DNA from 2 places in the Serratia sarumanii genome. Region 2 is predicted to be linked to the other one. Evidence: predicted binding sites of a transcription regulator. Region 2 holds the regulator's gene; the other holds the start of a gene.
The links. Region 2 encodes PurR, which represses purine synthesis genes. Its sites were predicted from a motif close to CANGCAAACGTTTGCNTG; they were not measured.

Region 1 (5,245 bases), 1.3 Mb from region 2:
GGAGCTGGGCAGCGATCTGGAGCCGAAGGACGTTCTGAAATTCAAGGATTCCAAGCGCTATAAAGATCGTCTGGTTGCCGCACAGAAAGCGACCGGCGAGAAAGACGCGCTGGTGGTGATGAAGGGCACGCTGTACGGCATGCCGATCGTCGCTGCGTCCTTCGAGTTCGCCTTCATCGGCGGCTCGATGTCTTCCGTGGTCGGCGCGCGTTTCGTGCGTGCGGTTGAGCAGGCGCTGGAGGACAACTGTCCGCTGGTGTGCTTCTCCGCCAGCGGCGGCGCGCGCATGCAGGAAGCGCTGATGTCGCTGATGCAGATGGCGAAAACCAGCGCGGCGTTGGCCAAGATGCAGGAGCGCGGCTTGCCGTACATCTCCGTGCTGACCGACCCGACCATGGGCGGCGTTTCCGCCAGCCTGGCGATGCTGGGCGACATCAACATCGCCGAGCCGAAAGCGCTGATCGGCTTTGCCGGCCCGCGCGTCATCGAGCAGACCGTGCGCGAGAAACTGCCACCGGGCTTCCAGCGCAGCGAGTTCCTGATCGAAAAAGGCGCGATCGACATGATCGTTCGCCGTCCGGAAATGCGCCAAACGTTGGCGAGCATTCTGTCCAAGCTGACCAACCAGCCGCAGCCGCATTTCGATGAGGCCGCGCCGGTCATTGAGCCGGAGCCGCAGGCTGACGCCTGAGGCAAAGACAGATCCCGCCCGGGTTCAGCCGCCACTTTGTGGCTAAGTGACGGCTGATGCCCGTTCCCTGCCAGCCGTGGCCTATCTCGCTGCGGTTTGCAGGCTGGCGGCAGTCACGAAGCGCATCGCCTTTACCGCGGTGAGGGTGGTGCCCTGATGGATTAATGAACCCAAGTTCAGTGATGGGACTCATGCAAAACCACCAAATTCCCCAAGCCACGTCGCCATTGAGCTCGTGGCTTTATTATCTGGAACGTCTGCACAGCCAGGCGATCGAACTCGGCCTTGAGCGCGTACAGCGCGTCGCGGCGCATCTGGATTTACTGACCCCCGCCCCCACGGTGTTCACCGTTGCCGGCACCAACGGCAAAGGCACCACCTGTCGCACCCTCGAAGCCATTCTGCTGGCCGCCGGCCTGCGCGTCGGCGTCTACAGTTCGCCGCATCTGGTGCGCTATACCGAACGCGTGCGCATTCAGGGGGAAGAGCTGAGCGAAGCGGAGCACAGCCGCTCGTTCGCCGCCATTGAGGCCGGCCGCGGCGAAACGTCGCTGACCTATTTCGAATTCGGCACCCTGTCGGCGCTGCAGCTGTTCAAACAGGCGCGGCTCGACGTGGTGATCCTGGAAGTGGGCCTGGGCGGGCGACTCGACGCCACCAACATCGTCGATCCGAGCGTGGCGGTGATTACCAGCATCGCGCTCGATCACACCGACTGGCTGGGCAACGATCGCGAAAGCATCGGCCGCGAGAAGGCCGGCATTTTCCGCAGCGGCAAGCCGGCGGTGGTGGGCGAACCCGACATGCCGGAGAGCATTCGTCAGGTTGCCGAAACGCTGGGCGCGCCGCTGTATCGCCGCGGCGAAGCCTGGAGCTTCAGCGAGCAGGGCGATCGCTGGCAGTGGCAGGGCGGCGACACGCTGCTGACCGATCTGCCGACGCCGAATGTGCCGCTGGCCAACGCCGCTACCGCGCTGGCGGCGCTGAACTGCTCCCCGCTGGAAATCGACGAACGCGCGATCTTCACCGGGCTGCAGCAGGCGACGCTGCCGGGGCGTTTCCAGATCGTGCGGCGGGAGCCGACGCTGATCCTCGACGTGGCGCACAACCCGCACGCCGCCGGCTATCTGGCCGGGCGTCTGGCCAAACTGCCGCGCGAAGGCGGCAAGGTGCGCGCGGTGGTGGGCATGCTGTCGGACAAGGATATCGCCGGCACGCTGGCCTGCCTGAGCGAGCAGGTGGATGAATGGTACTGCGCGCCGCTCGACGGGCCGCGCGGCGCCAGCGTCGAACAGCTGGCGCAACATCTGAAGGAACCGCGCCGCTTTAATGATGTCGAAACTGCCTGGCGGCAGGCTATGCAGGATGCTGATAAACAGGATATTGTGATCGTCTGTGGATCGTTCCACACCGTGGCGCAGGTGATGGCGGCGTTAGACGAGATGCGGGGAGTGTGAGTGGCGAGTAAATTTCAGAACCGACTGGTCGGAACCGTGATTCTGGTGGCGCTGGGGGTGATCATCCTGCCAGGGCTGCTGGACGGCAAAAAGAAGCATTACGAGGATGAATTTGCGGCCATTCCGTTGGTGCCGAAACCGGGCGATGTCGAAGAGAACGACGTGCTGCCGCCGGTGACGCAACCGCTGCCGGCGCAGCCGCCGGAAGGGGCGGGCGCGCTGGTCGAGCAGCAGGCGGCCAATGAAGCGGCGGCGCAACAGGCGGTGCGGCAGAGCGCTCAGCAGCCGACGCAGGTGGCGCCGCCGCCGGTCGAGACGCGTCCTCAGCCGGTGCCGCAGCCCAAGCCGAAACCGGTGGAAACCAAACCGGTGGAAGTGAAACCGAAACCGGCACCGCAACCGAAGCCGGTGGAAGTGAAGCCGGTGCCGAAGCCGGAGCCGACGCCGAAACCTGAGCCAGCGCCGCAGCCGAAACCGGCGGAAGAAAAAGCGCCGGCAGGGCAAGCCTATGTCGTGCAGCTCGGGGCGCTGAAGAACGCCGCCAAGGCGAACGAGATTGTCGCCTCGCTGCGCCTCTCGGGCTACCGCGCCTTCACCGTGCCGTCAACGCCGGTGCAGGGGCAGATAACCCGCATCTACGTCGGCCCGGACGCCTCCAGGCAGAAGCTGCAGGCGGCGTTGCCGTCGCTGAACTCGATCAGCGGGCTGAGCGGGCAGGTGAAGCCGTACGGCCGTTAAACCCCGCAGGGGCGCAGCACGATGCGCCCCTGAATGAAGGAGTGGTGGAGAGAAAGCGAGAAAAACCGCGCCTTTTACAGGCGAAATCACCTATGTAGGCGCGGCGATTGAGAATTTTTTGATCGCCGCTTTTTATTTGTAACGTGGTAGGAAATCCCCTACGCAAACGTTTTCTTTTTCTGTTAGAATTCGCCGCGAATTGGATGCAGGGGCGATTCATCATTGGAATAGTTCATGGTCTGGATTGATTACGTCATTATAGCGGTAATTGGATTTTCGGCTCTGGTGAGCCTGATCCGAGGGTTTGTTCGCGAAGCATTGTCACTTGTGACATGGGGATGTGCGTTTTTTGTTGCCAGCCATTTCTACTCTTACCTTGCGGTCTATTTCACTCGTTTTGAAGATGAACTGGTGCGAAACGGCATCGCGATCGCGATTTTGTTCATCGCGACCTTGATCGTAGGGGCTATTGTTAACTATGTGATTAGCTCACTGGTAGAGAAAACCGGGTTGTCGGGCACCGATCGGGTGCTGGGCATCTGCTTCGGCGCGCTGCGCGGAGTATTGATCGTCGCGGCGATCCTGTTCTTCCTGGATACCTTTACCGGCTTTTCACAGAGTGCCGACTGGAAACAGTCGCAGCTCATTCCCCAGTTCAGTTACGTCATCAGGTGGTTCTTTGACTACCTGCAGAGCACGTCGAGTTTCTTGCCGACCCAATTGCCGGGGCGGTAGCGCTGATGAGGAAAAGACAACATGTGCGGTATTGTCGGTATCGCCGGTTTCATGCCGGTAAACCAGTCGATTTATGATGCGCTGACGGTGCTTCAGCACCGTGGCCAGGATGCCGCAGGCATCGTCACCATTGACGCCCACAACGGGTTCCGTTTGCGTAAAGCCAACGGCCTGGTGAAGGATGTGTTTGAGGCGCGCCATATGCAACGCTTGCAGGGCAACATGGGCATTGGCCATGTGCGTTACCCGACGGCCGGCAGCTCGAGCGCCTCTGAGGCCCAGCCTTTCTACGTCAACTCGCCGTTCGGCATTACGCTGGCCCACAATGGCAACTTGACCAACGCCCATGAGCTGCGCCAAAAGCTGTTCGAAAGCGGCCGCCGCCATGTCAACACCACCTCCGACTCGGAAATCCTGCTGAACGTGCTGGCCAGCGAGCTGGACCGTTTCCCGCACTACCCGCTGGAGGCCGACAACATCTTTACCGCGGTCGCCGCCATGCATCAGCAACTGCGCGGCGCTTACGCCTGCGTGGCGATGATCATCGGCCACGGTCTGCTGGCGTTCCGCGATCCGAACGGCATTCGCCCACTGGTGATCGGCAAGCGCACGCTGGAGGATGGCCGCAGCGAGTACATGGTGGCTTCCGAAAGCGTGGCGCTGGATACCCTGGGCTTTGAGTTCCTGCGCGACGTGGCGCCGGGCGAAGCGGTGTATATCACCACCAAGGGCCAGCTGTTCACCCGCCAGTGCGCAGAGAACCCGAAAACCAACCCGTGCCTGTTCGAATACGTTTATTTCGCGCGCCCGGACTCCTTTATGGACAAGATCTCGGTCTACAGCGCCCGCGTGCGCATGGGCCAGAAGCTGGGCGAGAAGATTGCCCGTGAGTGGGAAGATCTGGATATCGACGTGGTGATCCCGATTCCGGAAACCTCCTGCGACATCGCGCTGGAGATCGCGCGCATTCTCGAGAAGCCCTACCGCCAGGGCTTTGTGAAGAACCGCTACGTCGGCCGCACCTTCATCATGCCGGGCCAGCAGGCGCGTCGTCAGTCGGTGCGCCGCAAGCTGAACGCCAATCGCGCCGAGTTCCGCGACAAGAACGTGCTGCTGGTGGATGACTCCATCGTGCGCGGCACCACGTCGGAACAGATCGTCGAGATGGCGCGCGAAGCGGGCGCCAAGCGGGTGTACCTGGCTTCCGCCGCGCCGGAAGTGCGTTTCCCGAACGTTTACGGCATCGACATGCCGAGCGCCAACGAACTGATCGCCCACGGGCGCGAAGTGGATGAAATCCGCCAGATTATCGGCGCCGACGGGCTGATCTTCCAGGATCTGGACGATCTGATCGAAGCGGTGCGCGAAGAGAACCCGGACATCACCCAGTTCGAATGCTCGGTGTTCAACGGCATCTACGTGACCAAAGACGTCGATCAAAGCTATCTGGAATACCTGGAGTCGCTGCGCAGCGACGACGCCAAGGCGCTGCGGGTGCAAACCGAAGCGGAAAATCTGGAACTGCATAACGAAGGCTAACCGCCTGCGTTGATCCATCAGGGTGCATCGCCGCGTCTGCGGCGGTGCGCCTTGCTCCTCTGACTTGCTTATCCCTCGCCATTGC
Region 2 (13,631 bases):
AAACGCACCGGCCAGTTCCGCCTCGGCACCACGCAACTGTTGATGAACGGCGAAGCGCCGGCCAGCATTTCGGTAGAAGACCTGGCGGTCGCTATCGTTGATGAAATTGAAAAGCCTCAGTTTATTCGCGCGCAATTCACCGCCGCCTACTAAACCGCCCCACCGCCAGGCCGCTCGGCCTGGCGTTTTCCGCACAGGCTCCGCCGCCAATATTCTGAGTTTCTAAGGTTTCCTTAAGTTTCATCCGGTAGATTTCAAAGCATTATCTACTTTCAGGATCCCGATTCGGCAATGTGGTTACGTCAACGCTTACGGTGCAACAGCCTCGGTTTTACCCTCGCCACCGCCCTGTTCTTCACTCTGTTTCAAAACGCGTTATTCCTGCATCGCGCCTGGTCGTATATCACCTTCGATAGCGTCCACAGCGTGATTTTCGCTGCCAGCATGCCGGTGGTGATCTTCTGTGCGCTGAATATCATCTTCAGCGTGTTGACCGTGCCCTACCTGCGCAAGCCGCTGATCATCTTTTTCTTGCTCGGCAGCGCCGCAGCCAACTATTTCATGTTCAGCTATGGTGTGGTGATCGACGGCAACATGATGCAAAACGCCTTCGAAACCAACCCTCAGGAGGCGACGGCGCTGCTGACGCCGCGCATGGGATTGTGGCTGGCGCTGTTCGGCATTCTGCCGGCGGTAGCGGTCTGCTTCACCCAGATTCGCCAGACTCGCCCCTGGTGGTACATGGTTGGACTGCGCGCCGCCAACGTCATGCTGTCGCTGGCGGTGATCCTGATCGTCGCCGCGCTGTTCTACAAAGACTATGCTTCGCTGATCCGCAACAATAAAAGCGTGGTGAAGATGTTGACCCCTTCCAACTTCGTCGCCGGCACCATCAAGTTTACCGAACAGCGTTACTTCACCCGCAATCTGCCGCTGGTCAAGATCGGCGAGGACGCGCGCAAAGGGCCGCTGATCGCCGGGCAGGCCAAGAAAACGCTGGTGATCCTGGTGGTGGGCGAAACCGCCCGCGCCGAAAACTTCTCCCTCGGCGGCTACGGGCGCGAAACCAACCCGCGCCTGAAGCAGGACAACGTGGTCTACTTCAAGAACGCCAGTTCCTGCGGCACCGAAACGGCGATCTCCGTGCCCTGCATGTTCTCCAACATGCCGCGCAAGGAGTACGACGCGACTCAGGCGGCGCACCAGGAGGGGATGCTCGACGTGCTGGCGCATGCCGGCGTCAGCGTGCTGTGGCGCGATAACGACGGCGGCTGCAAAGGCGCCTGCGACCGGGTGCCGCACATCGACATGACCAAGCTGAAACTGCCGCAGGACTGCGACGGCGAGGTTTGCATGGACAACGCGCTGCTGTACAAGCTGAACGACTATATCAATGGCCTGAAAGACGACGGCGTGATCGTGCTGCACCAGATGGGCAGCCACGGCCCGGCTTACTACCGCCGCAGCACGCCAGAATTCCAGACATTTTTGCCGACCTGCAACAGCAATCAGATCCAGGATTGCAGCCATGAACAGCTGGTGAACACCTATGACAACTCCATCCTGTATACCGACGCGATGCTCGATGCCACCATCAAGCTGCTGCGGCAGTATGACGGGCGGTTCAATACCGCGCTGGTCTATTTGTCCGATCACGGCGAATCGCTGGGGGAAAACGGCATGTATCTGCACGGCACGCCCTATGTCTTCGCGCCGAGCCAGCAGACGCACGTGCCTTTCCTGATGTGGATGTCGGCCGACTATCAGCGCAATTTCGGCGTCGATCGCCAGTGCCTGAACGCGCTGGCGGAAAAAGACGACGTGTCGCAGGACAACCTGTTCCACACCCTGTTGGGCATGCTGAACGTACAGACCCGCGAATATCAATCCCGGCTGGATATCCTGCAGCCTTGCCGCAACGCGGCGTAAAGGCTTAACTTCCGCGTGCCGCTGGGGCACAATAGTTTGCAGACAACCGGCGTTTTGTGCGCCGGTTTTTTTATTCCCATTGACCTAGACCAATCGGTCTATTATGCTCGGCACCATGATGACCAAATCAACGCATTGCAACGTGGACACACGTGAACATCTGCTCGCCACCGGCGAAACCCTCAGCCTGCGCCTGGGCTTTACCGGCATGGGGCTGAGTGAACTGCTGGCCACCGCGGGCGTGCCGAAAGGCTCGTTCTACCACTATTTTCGCTCGAAGGAAGCCTTCGGCGAAGCGATGCTGCAACGTTATTTCGCCCATTATGATGCACAAATGCAGGCGCTGTTTGCCGACAGACGCGGCGATGCCCGCCACCAGCTGCTCGGCTATTACGCTCAGGCTATCAGCTACCACTGCCGCAGCGAATGCCACAACGCCTGCCTGGCGGTGAAGCTTTCCGCCGAGGTGAGCGATCTGTCGGAACCGATGCGTCATGCGCTGGAAACGGGCACCGCTCGCGTGATCGGCCACCTGCAGGAGGCCATCGAGCGCGGTATCGCCGAGGGCTCGCTGTCGGTGGCCATGAGCCCCGCGGCGACCGCAGAAACGCTGTATTCACTGTGGCTCGGTGCCTCGCTGCGCGCCAAGATCCGCCACTCGCTGGCGCCGTTAACGAGCGCGCTGGAAAGCATCGAGTTGCTGCTGCGCCCGCCGCAAGCGTAACGGTAACAATTTCTTTTTATTGAAAATGCAGTTCGTGGTTTTTTATCGCCCATTACTAGACGACCGGTCTATTAAATACAGGATGCACTATGAAGACTGAAAAATTGCTCTCTCCGCTGAAGGTTGGCGCCATCACCCTGCCCAACCGCGTGTTTATGGCTCCGCTGACGCGTTTGCGCAGCATCGAGCCAGGCGACATTCCTACGCCGCTGATGGCGGAATATTATGCACAGCGCGCCAGCGCCGGCCTGATCGTGACCGAAGCGACCCAGGTTTCCTTCCAGGCGAAAGGCTACGCCGGCGCGCCGGGGTTGCATACGCCGGAGCAGATCGCCGCATGGAAAAACATCACGCAGGCAGTGCATGACAACAACGGCCATATTGCCGTGCAGCTGTGGCACGTAGGCCGCATCTCCCACGCCAGCCTGCAGCCGGGCGGGCAAGCACCGGTCGCCCCTTCGGCAATCAACGCCGAAACCCGCACCACCGTGCGTGATGAAACCGGCGCCTGGGTGCGCGTGCCGACCTCCACGCCGCGTGCGCTCGAAACCAGCGAGATCCCGGGCATCGTCAACGATTTCCGCCAGGCGACCGCCAACGCGCGGGAAGCCGGCTTTGACTTCATCGAACTGCATGCGGCGCACGGCTATTTGCTGCATCAATTCATGTCACCGGCCTCCAACCAACGTACCGATCAATACGGCGGCAGCATCGAGAATCGCACTCGCCTGACGCTGGAAGTGGTCGACGCCACCATCGCCGAATGGGGTTCCGAACACATCGGCATCCGCATCTCGCCGCTGGGGCCGTTCAACGGGCTGGACAACGGTGAAGATCAGGAAGAAGCGGCGCTGTATCTGGTGGAAGAGCTGAATAAGCGCAACATCGCTTACCTGCACATCTCCGAACCGGACTGGGCCGGCGGCAAACCGTATTCCGACGCCTTCCGCGACTCGGTGCGCGCCCACTTTAACGGGGTGATCGTCGGCGCCGGCGCCTACACCGCCGAGAAAGCCGAAGCGTTGATCGAAAAAGGCTTCATCGACGCGGTGGCCTTCGGCCGCAGCTACATCGCCAACCCGGATCTGGTAGAGCGTTTCCGTCAGCACGCTCCGCTGAACGAACCTAAGCCGGAAACCTTCTACGGCGGCGGCGCCGAAGGCTATACCGACTATCCGTTTCTGGCGAAGTAACCCTTCCTGACCCCAACGGCCACGCAATCGCATGGCCGTTTTTTTGTGCGCCGCGCGCAAAAAGGCCCGCACGAGGCGGGCCGGTGTTCCCTGGTGTTGTTCTCTATTGCCGTTCAATTTTTACACGATTGCCGCTGGAATAGATAATTGATTGTGCAGATCAATTACTCTGTATCGATCGGTACGCTCGATCAATATTTAGACACCGTTGACGGAAAACTAATACGTGACATCGTCACTCACTCGTCACGTTGAATTCCCTTGCGGGACAAGGCTATACTCGCTTGTGCTTCAATCCACCCGCCGTCTGCCACGGCACAGCCAATTCAGAGGAATTATGCGCTTACTCCATACCATGATCCGCGTCGGTGATCTGCAACGCGCCATCGACTTCTACACCAAGGTATTAGGCATGCGCCTGCTGCGCACCAGCGAAAACCCCGAGTACAAGTACTCCCTGGCTTTCGTCGGCTATACGGAAGAGAGCGAAGGTGCGGTTATCGAACTGACCTATAACTGGGGCACCGACAGCTACGACATGGGCACCGCCTTCGGCCACCTGGCGCTGGGCGTGGACGACGTTGCCGCCACCTGCGACAGCATCCGCCGCGCAGGCGGCAAGGTCACCCGCGAAGCCGGCCCGGTGAAAGGCGGCACCACGGTCATCGCCTTCGTCGAGGATCCGGACGGCTACAAAATCGAGCTGATCGAAAACAAACACGCCGGTCAGGGCCTCGGCCACTAAGCCTCCCCTTCAGGGCGCACCAGCGCCCTGCTGATTCTCCGCGCGATAGCGCCTGCAACCGGGCGCAAAATTTGCCATAATGCGCGCTGCATTCGATGAAGATAAGAAACTGATGGCCGAGAAAAGTGATCTTAACGCCCTGAGTGGTCGTTTTCGTGGGTTTTATCCCGTAGTAATAGATGTTGAAACCGCCGGCTTTAACGCCAATACCGATGCGTTGCTGGAGATCGCCGCCGTCACGCTGAAAATGGATGAAGATGGCTGGCTGCAGCGGGACGAGACCCTGCACTTCCACGTGGAGCCTTTCGAGGGCGCCAACCTGCAGCCGGAAGCGCTGGCGTTTAACGGCATCGATCCGCACAACCCGCTGCGCGGCGCGGTCAGCGAATATGACGCGCTGCACGCCATTTTCAAAGCGGTGCGCAAAGGGCTCAAGGATCGCGGTTGCAACCGGGCCATTATCGTGGCGCACAACGCCAACTTCGATCACAGCTTCCTGATGGCCGCGGCCGAACGCGCAGGCCTGAAGCGCAACCCGTTCCATCCGTTCGCTACCTTCGACACCGCCGCGCTGAGCGGCCTGGTGCTGGGCCAAACGGTGTTGGCGAAGGCCTGTATCGCGGCCGGAATGCCGTTCGACAGCAGCCAGGCGCACTCTGCGCTGTACGACACCGAGCAAACCGCCCTGCTGTTTTGCGAGCTGGTTAACCGCTGGAAACGTCTCGGCGGTTGGCCGCTGCCCGCCGGCGATCTCGCCGAATAAGCCCAACAAAAAAGGCGGCCCAGTTTGCACTGGCGCCGCCCGTTACGCGATAACCGCAAGCCCGTCGATTAAGACTGCTGGTCTTCCTGCGCTTTATACTTTTCTGCCGTTTCTTTGATCAGCTGCTGCAGTTCGCCGCGCTGATACATTTCGATAATGATATCGCAACCGCCGACCAGCTCACCGTCTACCCACAGCTGCGGGAACGTCGGCCAGTTGGCGTATTTTGGCAGCTCGGCGCGGATGTCCGGGTTCTGCAGAATGTCCACGTAAGCGAAACGCTCGCCGCAGGCGGACAGCGCTTGCACAGCCTGTGCGGAGAAGCCGCAGCTCGGCAGCTTTGGCGAACCTTTCATGTACAGCAGAATCGGGTTTTCAGCGATCTGGTGCTGAATTTTTTCAAGTGTCGTCGTCATTTATTGCTTCCTCAAGCCACATTTCATGGCTACAACATGCATCACGCGGGCTATTGTAGCGGCTGGAACAGTCGCAAGAAAACGCCATCTTTTGCAAGGATATTCACCCGCCGCCGATCGCGTTTCACCGGCCACGTCATTCCGGTCAAAACATACGTTGAGAATAACATTTTTAATCCGACCATTTCACTAATATATTGCGCGGCGGTGACGGCGCGGATTAATTATATCCATAGCCCCCTGCCGGCGCTTTTTCATACACCAACGGGCTGATTTTGAACCAAAAAAAATGTCATTAACGTTTTCTCACAATATGGATTATTATTTATGAGTTCTTCGCTGTTTTATATGGCGAAATTCGGGAATACTGTAACTCTTTCGATATCCGTTTCGGGGCCAAGGTTGGTGACGTCGACATGCGTTTAATTCTTACGCTCTTTGCGCTGCTGTTTACGCAGCTCTTCTTCAATTTGGCGCACGCTGCGCCACAGGCGCGTGTTGCCGCCGAGCAGCGTAAAAGCCATGCTAATGAAGCGCGGCCCGATGACCGCAGAAAAAAGAAAGCGGACAAAACCGCTAAAAAAGCCAAAGTGACGGCCCCCGCGAAAAAAACCAAGACCGCCAAGGCGAAAAGCGAGAAAAGCGCGAAAAAGATCGCCAGCGCCAAACCCAAGGCCAAAGCGCAGAAAACCGCCAAGATTAAAGTCACCCCGCCGAAAAAGGGCTACAAAAAAGGCTACGGCCGCCACCGCGAAGCCGGTATGGCCACCGCCAAGCTGGCGCGTGATGAAAAACCGTTGAAACTCAGCCCGGCGCACAAAAAACGCTATCAGCATGCCAAGCAGACCGCGATGGCCAAGCTGATGGGCCAGATGGGCAAACCTTACCGCTGGGGCGGCAGCTCGCCGCGCACCGGTTTCGACTGCAGCGGCCTTATCTATTACGCCTATAAAGACGTGGTAAAAATCAAGATGCCGCGCACCGCCAACGAGATGTACCACCTGCGCGACGCGGCGCCGATCAAGAAAAGCGAACTGGAAAGTGGCGATCTGGTGTTCTTCCGCATCAACAACCGCGGCGTGGCGGATCATGTCGGCGTTTATCTCGGCAACGGCAAATTCATCCAGTCGCCGCGCACCGGCGAAGAGATCCGCATCAGCCAGCTCGACAACGACTATTGGCAAAACCACTACATCGGCGCGCGCCGCGTAGTAACGCCGAAAACCATTCGTTAATTCCCTGCTCTGCGCGGTTGCGGCCCCGGTCGCAACCGCCTGCTCAAGCTATCACCCCTCACACCGCCTCACGCGCATTTCTCGCTTTTCTTCCTGTTTTTTATGATGAAAATTGTTAAGATTGAAAGACCACAATAAAAAACGGCCCATTCGGCTCCCGCTCCGGCGGAAAAAGAGTGGCGCTGTAAAGGAGGAAGCAATGTCGTTTGAATTACCTGCATTACCGTATGAGAAAAACGCGCTCGAGCCGCACATCTCCGCCGAGACCCTGGAATACCACTACGGCAAACACCATAACACCTACGTGGTTAACCTGAACAACCTGGTGAAAGGCAGCGAGTTCGAAGGCAAATCGCTCGAAGAGATCATCAAGACCTCAAACGGCGGCGTCTTCAACAACGCCGCGCAGGTGTGGAACCACACCTTCTACTGGCACTGCCTGTCGCCACAGGGCGGCGGTGAACCGCAGGGCGAACTGGCGGCGGCGATCGTCAAATCCTTCGGCTCTTTCGCTGCGTTCAAAGAGCAGTTTACCGATGCCGCAGTGAAAAACTTCGGCGCCGGTTGGACCTGGCTGGTGAAAAAACCGGACGGCGCGCTGGCGATCGTCAACACCTCCAACGCGGCCACCCCGCTGACCGGTGAAGACAAACCGCTGCTGACCGTTGACGTGTGGGAACACGCGTATTACATCGATTACCGCAATGCGCGTCCAAAATACCTGGAAAACTTCTGGGCGTTGGTCAACTGGACCTTCGCAGCGGAAAACCTGGCGTAAGCGCAGGTTCTGAGGTGATGGGGCGCAGCCAGGCTGCGCCTTTTTTATAACCGGGGGTAAATCAGTTCAACGCGGCAACGAAGCTGAAAGCGATAATGACCGCCAACGCGCAGACGGTGGTGAACAGCGACATCTTCAATTCGGTATCCATGACAACTCCTTTAAAATGGGCTTTCCTAAGGATAAAAGGCGTACAATTAGTACGTCAAATCATTTTCCCACAGTTCGCCGATAAAATCTTGTTATCATTTCCCGGTTTATAATCTCGATTACCTCTTCCACTTTTGTTCAATATGCGACAAAATTCGCAGTTCACAACTGCGTACCGGCATCCATGCCCCTCCTGATTAAGCGCTGAAGACTTCAACACACTAAAAACTCAGTTTTCGCTTCTCTGGAGAAGGATCTACGTAGGCAAACGATTAACATCACACTTACATGCTGTAAACATGTGAGTTCAGGAGTCATTCCTTACATGGCAACGATTAAAGATGTGGCCAAACGCGCGGGCGTTTCCACCACCACCGTTTCGCACGTCATCAATAAGACTCGTTTCGTCGCCGAAGAGACCAAAGCGGCCGTGTGGGCCGCCATCAAAGAGCTGCACTACTCGCCGAGCGCCGTGGCGCGCAGCCTGAAAGTCAATCACACCAAGTCGATCGGCCTGCTGGCCACCTCGAGCGAAGCGCCCTACTTTGCCGAAGTGATCGAGGCGGTGGAAAACAGCTGCTACAGCAAAGGCTACACCCTGATCCTGTGCAACTCGCACAACAATCTGGACAAGCAGCGCGCCTACCTGGCGATGCTGGCGCAAAAGCGCGTCGACGGCCTGTTGGTCATGTGCTCCGAGTACCCGGATCAGCTGCTGGGCATGCTGGAAGATTACCGCAACATCCCGATGGTGGTGATGGACTGGGGCGCCGCGCGCGGCGACTTCACCGACACCATCATCGATAACGCGTTCGAAGGCGGCTATCTGGCCGGCCGTTACCTGATCGAGCGCGGCCACCGCGATATCGGCGCCATTCCGGGCCAGCTGTCGCGCAACACTGGCGGCGGCCGTCATCAGGGCTTTATGAAGGCGCTGCAGGAAGCGCATATCGACATTCGCGAAGAGTGGATCGTCCAGGGTGACTTCGAGCCGGAGTCCGGCTACAAGGCGATGCACCAAATCCTGTCGCAAAAACAGCGGCCGACCGCGGTATTCTGCGGCGGCGATATCATGGCGATGGGCGCCATCTGCGCGGCCGACGAGCTGGGGCTGCGGGTGCCGCAGGATATTTCCGTGATCGGCTATGACAACGTGCGCAACGCTCGCTACTTCACCCCGGCGCTGACCACCATTCACCAGCCGAAAGAGCGTCTGGGCGAAATGGCCTTCACCATGCTGCTGGATCGCATTATCAGTAAACGCGAAGAGTCGCAGGTGATCGAAGTGCATCCGAAGCTGATCGAACGCCGCTCGGTCGCCGACGGCCCGTTCATCGACTACCGCCGCTAATCCCCCGCGCCGGAAGCCTGCGCGGCTTCCGGTTCCACCTCGCTCAGCCACTCCTGATTCAGCGTCTCCCCATCGCCCAGATACGCCAGCAGCCAGCTCATCGCCGGTGACGGTTTATCCTGCTGCCAGGTCAGGCAGCAAGGGCTGGCGGGAAACGGCTGCTGCAGCTGCAACGCCGTCAGCTCACCGCGCTGCACCCGCGGCAGCGCCCGATGCGCCGGCATCATGCCGACGCACAGCCCGGCGCACAGACAGTCGAGCGCCGAAGTCCAGTCCGGCACCACCAGCCGCCGCTGGTTATCCAGCGTCCAGGTGACGCGCTTGGGCAGATTGCGAGAGGTGTCCTCCAGGCAAAGCGAAGGGTACGGCCGCAGCTGATCGTCATTCAGCGGCCCCGTCAACTGCGCGAGAGGATGTTGCGGGCTGGCCACACACAGCCAGTTCATATAACCCATGTCGCGGAAGGCGAAGCCGCCGCCGACCGGCACCGCGCGCGTGGCGCCGATCGCCATGTCCGCCCTGCCATCCACCAAGGCATCCCACACGCCGTTGAACACTTCGGGTTGCAGCATCAATTCGACGTCGGGGAAATGACGGTAGAAATCCAGCACCAGTTGGCGGCTGCGCTGCGGTTTGACGATGATGTCGACCGCGATATTCAGCTGGCCGCGCCATCCGTTGGCCACCTGCTGACAGTGGCGGCGGGTGTCGAGCATTTTTTTGATAACAACTCGCGCATCTTTGATAAACAGCGCACCGGCGGGCGTCAACTCCACATCGCGATGACGCCGCTCAAACAGCGGCACCGCCAGCCATTGCTCCAGCTGCCGTACGGTATAGCTGACCGCCGACGGCACCCGGTGCAGCTCCTGCGCCGCCGCGCTGAAACTGCCGGTGCGCGCCACCGCATCGACCACTTCAAGAGAATATTCAGACCACATCGCCTTGCCTTCAATTTTTTTAACAGCACTTTGCAAATATTACCGTTTCACAAGCAGAGATCCAGCCGGATACACTGGCCGGCGCTAAAAACCTGCGACATTAAAATATTAACGAGAAATACCATGCGAAATTCCTTTGGCTTTATGTTCTACCTCGCCGGCCTGAGCATGCTGGGTTATCTGGCGACCGATATGTATCTGCCCGCCTTCGGCGCCATGCGGGAGGAACTGCAAATTTCCGCCGGCGCGGTGAGCGCCAGCCTGAGCATCTTCCTGGCCGGCTTCGCCTTTGCGCAGCTGCTGTGGGGGCCGCTCTCCGACCGTCTGGGCCGCAAACCGGTATTATTGATCGGGCTGACGCTGTTCGCCCTCGGCTGCCTGGGCATGCTGTGGGTGGAAAACGCCGTGCAGCTCTGGATCCTGCGCTTTATTCAGGCCGTCGGCGTCTGCGCCGCCGCCGCCATCTGGCAAGCGCTGGTGGTTGACCGTTACCGCGAAGGCCAGGCCAACCGCGTGTTCGCCACCATTATGCCGCTGGTAGCGCTGTCGCCGGCGCTGGCGCCGCTGCTCGGCGCCTGGTTGCTGAACCACGCCAGCTGGCGCGCGATCTTCGCCGCGCTGTTGGCCATCACCGCGCTGCTGCTGCTGCCGACGCTGCTGCTCAAAGAGCGCGCCAAAACGCAACCCAGCGCCGATGCGCCAAAAAACAGCGTCAGCTTCTGGCAACTGTTGAGATCCCCGGTGTTCAGCGGCAACGTCGCCATGTACGCCGCCTGCTCGGCCGGCTTCTTCGCCTGGCTGACCGGCTCGCCGTTCATCCTCGGTGACATGGGCTACAGCCCGAGCGATATCGGCCTGAGCTACGTGCCGCAAACGCTGGCCTTCCTGCTGGGTGGCTACGGCTGCCGCGCCGCGCTCAAGCGCATCAACGGCAAAACCCTGCTGCCGTGGCTGCTGGTAGCTTATGGTGTCAGCATGGTGGCGCTGTATCTGGTGGCCACCCTGACCGATCCGACGCTCACCACGCTGCTGATCCCATTCTGCGTGATGGCGCTGGTCAACGGCGCCGGCTATCCGATCATGGTGGCGAATGCGCTGATGCCGTTCCCGGAAAGCAGCGGCAAGGCCGCCGCGCTGCAAAATACGCTGCAGTTGGGGCTGTGCTTTGTGGCGAGCATGCTGGTGTCGGCATTTATTGCCCAGCCGCTGTTGGCGACGGTGACGGTGATGGTGTCTACGGTAATCCTGGCCGCGCTGGGGTATTTCCTGCAGCGTGGAAAAGCGGCCGATGCGCAGCAAAAGCCGCAGCGGGAACATGCTAACTCAGCGTCATAATTGCCAAGTTTAATAATCACTTAAAGAATATGCGTGCCGAGTGCGATTTACAGTTGAGTCAACGCCTCGGCACGCCTATACTCAAAAACAACCTTGTAAAGTAACACCTTATAATCTCTATATCTCAATTAGCGCTTGTGTACGCGCTTTGCGTCACACTCTTTTTTTAAGGATGCGTTTATCCCGCGCCGTTCGCGCCGGGTCGCTTCTTTAAATTTCCTCTGTTCATAGTCGGATATCAGACGCCGCGGGTCTATTTTCCGCCGGTAAACGTATGCACCCGCAGAAATTGTCTAAGCTGTTTCCTAACGGGTCATCAGTCAGAAGAAGGTGATGGAGAAGCTATGAGTTCATCGTGTATAGAAGATCTGAGCATCCAGGACAATCAGTGGTACCGTATCGCGCACGAAATGCTCGGCCTGGCCGGCATTGAAATCAACGGTTCGCGCCCCTTCGATATTCAGGTTAAAAACCCCGATTTCTTTAAACGCGTCTTGCAGCAAGGTTCGCTGGGCCTGGGCGAAAGCTATATGGACGGCTGGTGGGAATGCGAGCGGCTGGATATGTTCTTCCAGCGCGTGGTCAGCGCCGGGCTGGAGAAGAAACTCCCCCACCACCTGAAAGATACCCTGCGTATCGCCGCCGCGCGCCTGACCAATCTGCAATCGAAAAAGCGCGCCTGGATCGTCGGCAAAGAACATTACGATCTCGGCAACGATCTGTTTACCCTGATGCTCGATCCTTACATGCAATATTCCTGCGGCTACTGGAAAGACGCCACCACGCTGGAGGAGGCACAGGAAGCCAAGCTGCGGATGATCTGCGAGAAACTGCAGCTGCAACCGGGCATGCGCTTGCTGGACATCGGCTGCGGCTGGGGCGGCCTCTCCGCCTATGCGGCGAAAAATTACGGCGTATCGGTGGTCGGCGTGACCATCTCCGCAGAACAGCAGAAGCTGGCTCAGGCGCGCTGCGCCGGGCTGGATGTGCAGATCCTGCTGCAGGATTACCGCGATCTGCATCAGCAGTTCGATCGCATCGTCTCGGTCGGCATGTTCGAGCACGTCGGGCCGAAAAACTACCGCACCTATTTCAATGTGGTAGAACGCAATCTGGCGCCGCACGGTCTCTTCCTGCTGCACACTATCGGCTCCAACAAAACCGACATGAACGTCGATCCGTGGATCAACAAGTACATTTTCCCGAACGGCTGCCTGCCTTCAGTGAGCCATATCGCCGAAGCCAGCGAAGGCCATTTCGTGATGGAAGACTGGCACAACATCGGCGCCGACTACGATCGCACGCTGATGGCCTGGTTCGAGCGCTTCAAACAGGCGTGGCCGCAGCTTGCACCGCGCTATTCCGAACGCTTCGAGCGGATGTTCAGCTATTACCTGAACGCCTGCGCCGGCGCGTTCCGGGCGCGCGATCTGCAGCTGTGGCAGGTGGTGTTCAGCCCGAAAGGCGTTGAAGGCGGCATCCGCGTCGCCCGCTAAGCGCTTGCCCGACAAAAAAGGCCCCGGCAGCAATATCGCCGGGGCCTTTTTTTGCTCGTTCGACGCGTACGGCTTAGCCGCAGTAGACGCGGATGATTTTATCGTCGCTGTCGCCAAGGAAGTTCAGGCGGCGCAGGTTGAAATCCATGGTGACGGCAGAGTTGTACGGAATGGCGCGCACCTTGGCGTCGATCCGCACGCCTTCCAGCGAGGTCATCGGTTTGCCGACGAAGTTTTGATACTGCGAAGCGCCGCAGGTATCATCCGCATCGGCCATTTGCGCGCTCGCGCCCTGCTCAGGCGAACTGCTGCAGGCGCTCAGCGCCAGCAACGCGGTTAACAACAACGTTTTCCCATAAAACTTCACGCGTTTCTCCTCTCTGCTTATGATTCGATTCCGGCGGCAACGCCCGAATCGCTGTCAGTCTTTGTGCGCCGGCGCCATCGCCGCCGCCAGCGCCGCTTCCCGATTGGCCAGCACGCGCTCGACGGTGTCCACCACCGCCTGCGTTTGCGGATCGATCTCGATGTTCACCTTGTCACCCAGGCGTTTCTTACCCAGCGTGGTGCGATCC

Region 1: the regulator PurR is predicted to act here: its motif matches at 3,046-3,063, upstream of cvpA (colicin V production protein).

The regions. Positions count from the first base shown of each region.
Region 1 covers NZ_CP124750.1:3,483,329-3,488,573, reverse strand. Annotated here, with positions in the region: gene accD (acetyl-CoA carboxylase, carboxyltransferase subunit beta) at 1-691, shown strand, start outside; gene folC (bifunctional tetrahydrofolate synthase/dihydrofolate synthase) at 883-2,148, shown strand; gene dedD (cell division protein DedD) at 2,149-2,886, shown strand; gene cvpA (colicin V production protein) at 3,121-3,621, shown strand; gene purF (amidophosphoribosyltransferase) at 3,643-5,160, shown strand.
Region 2 covers NZ_CP124750.1:2,209,671-2,223,301, reverse strand. Annotated here, with positions in the region: gene SSARUM_RS10660 (NAD(P)-dependent oxidoreductase) at 1-153, shown strand, start outside; gene eptA (phosphoethanolamine transferase EptA) at 292-1,929, shown strand; gene SSARUM_RS10650 (TetR/AcrR family transcriptional regulator) at 2,033-2,653, shown strand; gene nemA (alkene reductase) at 2,743-3,846, shown strand; gene gloA (lactoylglutathione lyase) at 4,184-4,591, shown strand; gene rnt (ribonuclease T) at 4,671-5,354, shown strand; gene SSARUM_RS10630 (Grx4 family monothiol glutaredoxin) at 5,423-5,770, opposite strand; gene SSARUM_RS10625 (C40 family peptidase) at 6,187-7,005, shown strand; gene sodB (superoxide dismutase [Fe]) at 7,205-7,783, shown strand; gene cydH (cytochrome bd-I oxidase subunit CydH) at 7,845-7,934, opposite strand; gene purR (HTH-type transcriptional repressor PurR) at 8,259-9,284, shown strand; gene punR (DNA-binding transcriptional activator PunR) at 9,281-10,225, opposite strand; gene punC (purine nucleoside transporter PunC) at 10,349-11,560, shown strand; gene cfa (cyclopropane fatty acyl phospholipid synthase) at 11,905-13,056, shown strand; gene SSARUM_RS10590 (I78 family peptidase inhibitor) at 13,130-13,423, opposite strand; gene SSARUM_RS10585 (riboflavin synthase) at 13,478-13,631, opposite strand, start outside.